DNA from 2 places in the Streptomyces sp. NPDC048612 genome. Region 2 is predicted to be linked to the other one. Evidence: riboswitches for the same ligand, from Rfam matches in the RefSeq annotation. Region 2 holds a riboswitch; the other holds the start of a gene.

Region 1 (4,540 bases), on a different contig from region 2:
GGCACCGCGCCGAGCGCACGTCCCAGGGCTGACAGTACCGCCTGGCGGGCGGTGCCGTCCTGGAGGGCGGCGACGTCGGCCGCGACCTGAACACCGACGAACAGCGCGGGCGTGTCGCCCTCGACGCTTGCCAGGGCACGCCGGGCACTCAGGACAATTCCGGCGCCGGAGAACTCCAGTCCGGCCGCGGCCAGGAAGTCCACCGGCTCGTCCTGCCAGTCCGGCTCGAAGAGCCGCACCCGGCCGCCGCTCGGCAGCCCCTCGATGTCGTGGTGACCCACATGCCGGTCCCGGCACAGCTCGGCCACCGCGGGCGGCGGCAGCGGGACGCCGACCGTGCCGTCGGGGTTGACCGCGATACCGAGCTGCGGCGGCAGCCCGCGGGCGAACTCCCGTGCCGGGGCGACGGTGAAGGACATGTGCGAGCCGATCACCCGCAGGAACTCCTGCTCGGAGCTGTAGACCGGGACGTAGGGCGCGCCGTCGAGCTCGACGGTGGGCAGGTCGAGGCCGGCTGCGCCCGGGCCCGCGCTCTCCGGGCCGCCGCCTTCGGGCAGCGGCACCCACAGCCGGCTACGGCCGAGGACCTCGACGATCCGGCCCCCGGCGCCCGGGTGTCCGACCGAAGCGGACAGCACCTCTTCGAGCTCGTTCGCCGGCCATGCCAGCTGCGGTATCCCCTGCTCCGGAAATGTCATGTGTCCCACCCGTTCCAAACCGCGCCATCTGGCCAAAGACCCTAAACGAGAAGACGCGCGCCGTGGCGTGCGGGGGCGGTGTCCGGCGACTAGTGGAAGGTCAGCGTCTCCAGGGCGCCCGCCGCGGGCCGGTCGAGGAGGACGGCCGAGCGGAAGCCCTCCGGCAGCCGGGCCGACTCCGCGGCGCCGACCAGCCGGCCCACCGCCCCGCGGTGGCGTGCGAAGGCGTACCCGGACACCCCGCGCCCCCGTGACTCCTGGCCGGAGAGCGCCACCTCGGGTGCCACGTCGAGCAGCACCAGATGCGCCCCGCGGCCGCCGCGCAGCGCCGCGCGGGCGATCCAGCGGCGCACCCACGCCAGCGTTCCGCAGTCGTGCACCACCACGCTGTGACCGGAGCGCAGCGCGCGGCCCAGAGTCAGATAGTGGGCGGCCCGCACCAGCGGGCGGTAGAGGCCGTACGGCAGCCGGCGCAGCCTGCCGCGCTCCCAGCGCTCGCGGACGTCCTGCGAGTCGATGCGGTACACCTCGGCGCCGCGCCCGTCCAGGGGCGGTACGACGCGGTGCATGAAGGTGCTCTTGCCGCTGCCCGGCAGTCCGGAGACCACCACCAGGTCGCCGGCCGGGAACCGCAGCTCGGCGGCGCCCGGGGCCCGCGCCTCGCCCCGCAGGTCCACGACGGCTGCGCCGCGCCCCGGCCGGAGGACGGACCGCGACGCACGGCCGGCCCGGGTCCTGGCGGCGGACGGCGCCGCCGGCGCGGCGCCCGGGGGCACGACCCCTGAAGTCGCCCCGAATGCCGCTTCACTGTGCACCGTGATCGCCCTCCCCGCCCGTTCTGGTCCGGTTTGGTTCCGTCCCCTACCCGCAGAGTGTCAAGAAAAGGTAATGCCCATCAAGGTGATTGTGCGATCCGCCCATGTCGTGGACGGTACGGCGGCTGGGGCTCCTTTATCCGGCGTTCCCGTGTAATGATGTGGCCGCCACGTGCACATCACAGCTCACCCGTGCACCGCCAACTGCATACCGGCCGCTTGTAACCTGCGCGGGAGAGTCCCCGGCCGTGATGGCGGGGCGCCGAAGGAGCAAGTCCTCCCTTGAATCTCTCAGGCCCCTATACCGCGCGGGCGAGGCAGATCTGAAAAGCGAGCCGCAGCCCGAGGGCCGGCTCCACCCAAGGTGCAAACCGGGTCCGTTCGCGGTATCCCGGTGAACCTCTCAGGTTCCGATGACAGATGGGGAGAACGTCTTGTCACCCCTGCCTGGGAGCCCAGAACCATGACTGATGCCCCCCGTCGTACCTCCCGCCCGTCTCCCACCACCACCCTTGCCGGAGACGCTGCGCGCCGCACCACCGCTCTCGATGCCACCCATCGCGCGCTCGGCGCGACCATGACCGACTTCGCCGGCTGGGACATGCCGCTGCGCTACAGCAGCGAGCGCGACGAACATGTCGCCGTCCGCACCCGCGCCGGCCTCTTCGACCTCTCCCACATGGGCGAGATCACCGTCACCGGCCCGCAGGCCGCCGATCTCCTCGACTACGCGCTGGTCGGCAACATCGGCGGCGTCAAGACGGGCCGCGCCCGCTACACCATGATCTGCGAGGAGGCCGGCGGCATCCTCGACGACCTGATCGTCTACCGGCTCGCCGAGCAGGAGTACATGGTCGTCGCCAACGCCTCCAACGCCCAGGTGGTGCTGGACGCGCTGACCGCGCGGGCGGGCGGCTTCGACGCCGCGATCCGCGACGACCGGGACGCCTACGCGCTGCTCGCGGTGCAGGGCCCGGAGTCCCCCGGCATCCTCAAGCAGGTCACCGACGCCGACCTGGACGGCCTGAAGTACTACGCGGGCCTGCCCGGCACCGTCGCCGGCGTCGAGGCGCTGATCGCCCGTACCGGCTACACCGGCGAGGACGGCTTCGAGCTGTTCGTCCGGCCGGCCGACGCGGTCGCCCTCTGGGAGGCGCTGACCGCGGCGGGCAAGGACGCCGGGCTGGTGCCCTGCGGGCTGTCCTGCCGGGACACCCTGCGCCTGGAGGCGGGCATGCCGCTGTACGGGCACGAGCTGACCACCGCGACCACGCCGTTCGACGCGGGCCTGGGCCGGGTCGTGAAGTTCGAGAAGACCTCCAACGGCGGTAACTTCGTGGGCCGCGCGGCGCTGGCCACGGCCGCCGAGCGCGCGGAGACCCAGCCGCCGCGCAAGCTGGTCGGACTGATCGCCGAGGGCCGCCGGGTGCCGCGCGCCGGATACCCGGTCGTCACGGCCGACGGCACGGTCATCGGCGAGGTCACCTCCGGGGCCCCGTCCCCCACGCTCGGCAAGCCCGTCGCCATCGCCTATGTCGACGCGGCGTACGCCACGCCGGGCACCGAGGGTGTCTGTGTGGACATCCGTGGAAGCCATGAGCCGTACGAGGTCACCGCTCTGCCGTTCTACAAGCGGCAGAAGTAGCGGCCACCGGCGGCGGCGCGCACCCCGTGTCCCGCCACCCCCGGACCTGCCCCGGACCCGCTCCGGGTGGGGGGTCCCCCAGCGGTAGCCGGGGGAGTGCCCCCCTTCACGATCACACCCTCGCGTACAGGAGAATCGAGCCATGAGCAACCCCCAGCAGCTGCGCTACAGCAAGGAGCACGAGTGGCTGTCGGGCGCCGAGGACGGCGCCTCGACGGTCGGCATCACCGAGCACGCGGCCAACGCGCTCGGCGACGTCGTGTTCGTCCAGCTCCCTGAGGTCGGTTCCACGGTCGCGGCGGGCGAGACCTGCGGCGAGCTGGAGTCGACGAAGTCGGTCAGCGACCTCTACTCGCCCGTCGACGGTGAGATCACCGCGATCAACGAGGACGTCGTCGCCGACCCCTCGCTGGTGAACTCCGCCCCGTTCGAGGGCGGTTGGCTGTTCAAGGTGAAGATCAGCGGCGAGCCGGGCGACCTGCTCTCGGCCGACGAGTACGCCGCCTTCATCCAGAGCTGAGCCCCGGCTCGCCCCCGCTCCCGGCGTCGCCCGGACGGGGGACCTCCGACCCGCCACCGCCCGTGCGGAAGCCCCCCGGACCCCGTCCGGGGGCCCCGCGCACCGCCTGACTCCCCAGGAAGATCTCATGTCGCTTCTGAACAGCTCCCTCCATGAGCTCGACCCCGACGTCGCCGCCGCCGTCGACGCCGAGCTCCACCGCCAGCAGTCCACCCTCGAAATGATCGCGTCGGAGAACTTCGCCCCCGTCGCCGTCATGGAGGCCCAGGGCTCCGTCCTCACCAACAAGTACGCCGAGGGCTACCCCGGCCGCCGCTACTACGGCGGCTGTGAGCACGTCGACGTGGTCGAGCAGATCGCCATCGACCGCATCAAGGCGCTCTTCGGCGCCGAGGCCGCGAACGTCCAGCCGCACTCCGGTGCGCAGGCCAACGCCGCCGCCATGTTCGCCCTCATCAAGCCGGGCGACACCATCCTGGGCCTCAACCTCGCCCACGGCGGCCACCTCACCCACGGCATGAAGATCAACTTCTCCGGCAAGCTCTACAACGTGGTGCCCTACCACGTCGACGAGAAGTCGAACCTGGTCGACATGGAGGAGGTCGAGCGCCTCGCCAAGGAGCACCGTCCCAAGCTGATCGTGGCCGGCTGGTCCGCCTACCCGCGCCAGCTCGACTTCGCCGCCTTCCGCCGGATCGCCGACGAGGTGGGTGCCTACCTCATGGTCGACATGGCGCACTTCGCCGGCCTGGTCGCGGCGGGTCTGCACCCCTCCCCCGTGCCGCACGCCCACGTGGTCACCACCACCACCCACAAGACCCTCGGCGGTCCCCGCGGCGGTGTGATCCTGTCCACCCAGGAG
Region 2 (4,540 bases):
CAGGATGCCGGCCGAGCCCCAGGGAGCGGCGGAGATCGGCCCGACGCCCGTCTCGGGGCCGGCGCCCGGCTGCAGCGGGTGGTTGGGCAGGTACGGCGCCAGGTGGGCGCGCACACCGACCGGGCCGACACCGGGGCCACCGCCGCCGTGCGGGATGCAGAACGTCTTGTGCAGGTTCAGGTGCGAGACGTCGCCGCCGAACTTGCCGGGCTCGGCGAGCCCGACCAGCGCGTTGAGATTGGCGCCGTCGACGTAGACCTGACCGCCGGCCTCGTGCACCGCCGCGCAGATCTGGGTGATGTGCTCCTCGAACACCCCGTGGGTGGAGGGGTAGGTCACCATCAGGACCGCGAGTTCGTCACGGTGCTTCTCGATCTTGGCGTGCAGGTCGTCGGTGTCGACCTCGCCGTCCTCACCGGTCTTGACGACGACGACCTTCATCCCGGCCATCACGGCGCTGGCGGCGTTGGTGCCGTGCGCCGAGGACGGGATCAGGCAGACCGTGCGCTGCTCGTCGCCGTTGGCACGGTGGTAGGCGCGCACGGCCAGCAGGCCGGCCAGCTCGCCCTGCGACCCGGCGTTCGGCTGGATGGAGACCTTGTCGTAGCCGGTGACCGTGGCCAGCCGCTCCTCCAGCTCCTGGATGAGCGTGAGGTAGCCCTCGGCCTGGCCGGCCGGCGCGAACGGGTGCAGCTGGCCGAACGCGGGCCAGGTGACCGGCTCCATCTCGGTGGTGGCGTTCAGCTTCATCGTGCAGGAGCCGAGCGGGATCATGCCGCGGTCCAGCGCGTAGTCCTTGTCGGCGAGGGTGCGCAGGTAGCGCAGCATCGCCGTCTCGGAGCGGTACTCGTGGAAGACCGGGTGCGCGAGGTAGTCGTCGTGGCGCAGCAGCCCCTGCGGCAGCGCCTCGGCCGCGGCCGCGTCCAGCTGCTCGACGTCGCCCTGCACCCCGAAGGCGCTCCAGACACCGGCCAGCTGCGCCCGCCCGGTGGTCTCGTCACAGGCGATGCCCACCAGGTCCGCGTCGACCTGCCGGAGGTTGACACCGGCCTCGCGGGCGGCGGCGACGACGTCGGCGGCCCGGCCGGGCACCCGCGCGGTCAGGGTGTCGAAGTACGCGTCGTGCACGATCTCCACCCCGCCGGCCCGCAGGCCCTCGGCGAGGACCGCGGCGTAGCGGTGGGTGCGCCGGGCGATGGTCCGCAGGCCCTCGGGCCCGTGGTAGACCGCGTACATCCCGGCCATGACGGCGAGCAGCACCTGCGCGGTGCAGATGTTGCTGGTGGCCTTCTCCCGGCGGATGTGCTGCTCACGGGTCTGCAGCGCCAGCCGGTAGGCCTTGTTGCCGTCGGCGTCGACGGAGACGCCCACCAGACGTCCGGGGAGGCTGCGGGCGAACTGGTCACGGACGGCCATGAAGCCGGCGTGCGGTCCGCCGAAGCCCATCGGGACACCGAAGCGCTGGGTGGTGCCGACGGCGATGTCCGCGCCCAGCTCACCGGGTGAGGTGAGCAGCGTCAGGGCGAGCAGGTCGGCGGCGACGGTGACGATCGCGCCCAGCTCGTGGGCCTGCTCGATGAGGGCGCGGGGGTCGCGCACCGCACCGGAGGCGCCCGGGTACTGGAGCAGCACACCGAACACACCGCGCTCGGCGATCTCGGCCGGGATGCCGTCGGACAGGTCCGCGACCACGACCTCGACGCCGGTGGGCTCCGCACGGGTCTCGATCACGGCGACGGTCTGCGGCAGACAGTCGGCGTCGACCAGGAAGACGCCCTGCTTGACCTTGCCGACACGGCGGGAGAGCGCCATCGCCTCGGCGGCGGCGGTGCCCTCGTCCAGCAGCGAGGAGCCGGAGGTGGGCAGTCCGGTCAGGTCGGCGACCATGGTCTGGAAGTTCAGCAGCGCCTCGAGGCGGCCCTGCGAGATCTCCGGCTGGTAGGGCGTGTACGCCGTGTACCAGGCCGGGTTCTCCATGACGTTGCGCAGGATCACCGGCGGGGTGAACGTGCCGTAGTAGCCGAGACCGATCATGGAAGCGAGGACCTGGTTGCGGTCCGCCAGGCCCTGGAGCTCCTTGAGCACCTCGGCCTCGGTACGGGCCTGCGGCAGGCCGAGCGCCTCGGCGCTCTTGATCACATCGGGCACGGCGGTGGCGGTGAGCTCGTCCAGCGACCCGAAGCCGATGTGCGCGAGCATCTTCGCCTGCGCCGCCTGGTCGGGACCGATGTGCCGGCGCTCGAAGGGGGTGCCGCTTTCCAGCTCGGTCAAGGAGATGCGATTGGTGGTCATCTGCGGGGGCCTCCTGGTCGGTGCGACCTACGAGGGGCACCACGGCGCGGGTGCCCGGACGGCCTCCCCCTCTGTCATCTAACCTGAGAGCTTCACCGGCCCGCCCAGGAGCGGCCCGGCTTTCACCGTCGGTGAGGAGGGGTCCCGGCGCTGTGCCTTCCGTGGCCCGCCCTGCTTTCCAGAGTGACCTCGTCCATGCGGTACGGGTGCCTGAGAGATTCCGGGGAGGAGTTGCTCCTTCGGCGCCCTGGTCGCGAACGACAAGGACTCTCCCGCACGGGGTCTGCGGCCAATCGCCAGCCTACCAGCGTGGCTCTCGAAGGCTCCTTCGAGTGGCCGGGGCATGAAATGTGCCGTTTGGTAGTTGTCACAGGGCAGTTGCGACCAATTGGAGGGGCCGTGCAAACCGATATCGATCCCCGAAGCCTGATCGGCCGCAAAGCATTCGACCGTAACGGCGCGAAAATAGGGACCATCGACGAGGTCTACCTCGACGATGCGACGGGGGAACCGGAGTGGGCGGCCGTACGCACCGGACTCTTCAGCCGGGATGCGTTCGTCCCCCTGGAACCCAGCAAAATGGCCGAAGAGGGACTGCACATTCCTTACGACCGCAAACTGATCAAGGACGCCCCGGACTTCGGCGTGGGCCGTCATCTCTCCCCTGAGCAGGAACTTCAGCTCTATCACCACTATCGCCTGGATACTTCTTCCCCGACCTCCGATCCGGTGCCGGGCTCCGGCGACACCAACTTCGGCAAGATCGCCGGCTCGGACGACTGACCATCCGCCGGCGCCCCGCCCACCAGCGGCAGGGGCTCCCCCGGCCGCAGCGCCGGGTCCTCGACAGCGAAGGTCCGCACCCTCCCCGGTGCGGACCATGGCGTTTCGAAGCGGACGGTCACCCTCCCCACCCCGCTCCCCTGCACCCAGCCGGCGCCGTACTCCTCGTGCACCACGTCCAGCCCCGGATGCCAGCGCCGCGGCGGCTCCTCCTCGGCCTCCCGCCGCTCCACGCCCCCGGCAGCCCGCTCCGCCGCCGCGGCAGCGGCCGCCGCGGCCGACTCCGCCGCCTCCCGCTCCGTCGCGAGCTGGGCGAACAGATCCTCCTGCGTGAAGTCCGCCAGCCCGCTGACCCCCACGCCCAGCAGCCGCACCCCGCCGGTGGTGTCCACCGTCTCCAGCAGGCGCACAGCAGCCTCCCGTATCACCGCCGGATCGTCGGTGGGCCCGCGGAGCGTCTCGGAACGGGTCAGCGTCGAGAAGTCGTAGTTGCGCACCTTGATGACCACCGTCCGCCCGGAACGCCCGGCCGCCCGCAGTCGCTGGACGCACCGGTCCGCCAGCCGCAGCACCTCGCTCCGCACCCGCGTCCGGTCGGTCAGGTCCACCTCGAAGGTGTCCTCGACGGAGATCGACTTGGCGTCCCGCTCGGCCACCACCGGCCGGTCGTCCTGCCCCAGCGCCATCCCATACAGCCCCGCGCCGTGCGCCCTGCCCAGCAGCCGCACCAGCTCCGCCTCACCGGCCTCCGCGGTCTCCTGGACGGTATGAATCCCGGCCCGGCGCAGCGTCTCGGCCGTCGCGGGCCCCACCCCGGGCAGCGTCCGCACCGTCATCGGGCCCAGCAGCTCCCGTTCCGTGCCCGGCTCGATCACCACCAGGCCGTCCGGCTTGGCCGCCTCGGAGGCGATCTTCGCCAGCATCTTCGCCCCGGCCAGCCCCACCGAGCCGGTCAGCCCCGTCGCGGACCGGATGTCCCGCCGCAGTTGCTCCCCCACGGCCCGTACGGCCGCCCCTTCGGCCGGCACCCCGCCCGCCTCCAGATCGACGAACGCCTCGTCCAGGCTCAGCGGCTCCACCAACGGCGACAGCGTGTGCAGCAGCTCCATCACCGCCTCACTCACCTGGCGGTACAGGGTGAAGCGAGGACTGAGATAGGCGGCGTTGGGGCACAGCCGACGCGCCTGGGCCGTCGGCATCGCGGACCGGACCCCGAAGACCCGCGCCTCGTACGAGGCCGTGGAGACCACACCGCGGCCGCCGACCCCGCCGACCACCACCGGCTTTCCGCGCAGGCTCGGTTTGGCCGCCTGCTCGGCGGCCGCGAAGAACGCATCCATGTCCAGATGCAGGATCGTCGGCGCGGGTCTCACATCTCCGATGCTGCCCCATGCCACTGACAATCGGCCCGATGCCGGGCCGCGCGCTCCGCCCGGGGACTCAGCCCGCGCGGTGACGCCGCCGC

What was found. A riboswitch is a leader RNA that binds a small molecule or an ion and turns the genes downstream of it on or off. The one in region 2 is predicted to bind glycine.
Region 1: it holds a riboswitch for glycine, as region 2 does, so the genes downstream of both, gcvT (glycine cleavage system aminomethyltransferase GcvT) here and gcvP (aminomethyl-transferring glycine dehydrogenase) in region 2, are expected to answer to the same signal.

Annotation. Positions count from the first base shown of each region.
Region 1 covers NZ_JBICVV010000016.1:92,648-97,187, forward strand. Annotated here, with positions in the region: gene ACGFN2_RS23465 (enhanced serine sensitivity protein SseB) at 1-698, opposite strand, end outside; gene ACGFN2_RS23470 (AAA family ATPase) at 788-1,474, opposite strand; glycine riboswitch at 1,735-1,830, shown strand; gene gcvT (glycine cleavage system aminomethyltransferase GcvT) at 1,977-3,158, shown strand; gene gcvH (glycine cleavage system protein GcvH) at 3,301-3,678, shown strand; gene glyA (serine hydroxymethyltransferase) at 3,806-4,540, shown strand, end outside.
Region 2 covers NZ_JBICVV010000003.1:562,994-567,533, forward strand. Annotated here, with positions in the region: gene gcvP (aminomethyl-transferring glycine dehydrogenase) at 1-2,292, opposite strand, end outside; glycine riboswitch at 2,481-2,577, opposite strand; gene ACGFN2_RS08620 (PRC-barrel domain-containing protein) at 2,692-3,075, shown strand; gene ACGFN2_RS08625 (DNA polymerase IV) at 2,985-4,448, opposite strand; gene ACGFN2_RS08630 (MerR family transcriptional regulator) at 4,516-4,540, opposite strand, start outside.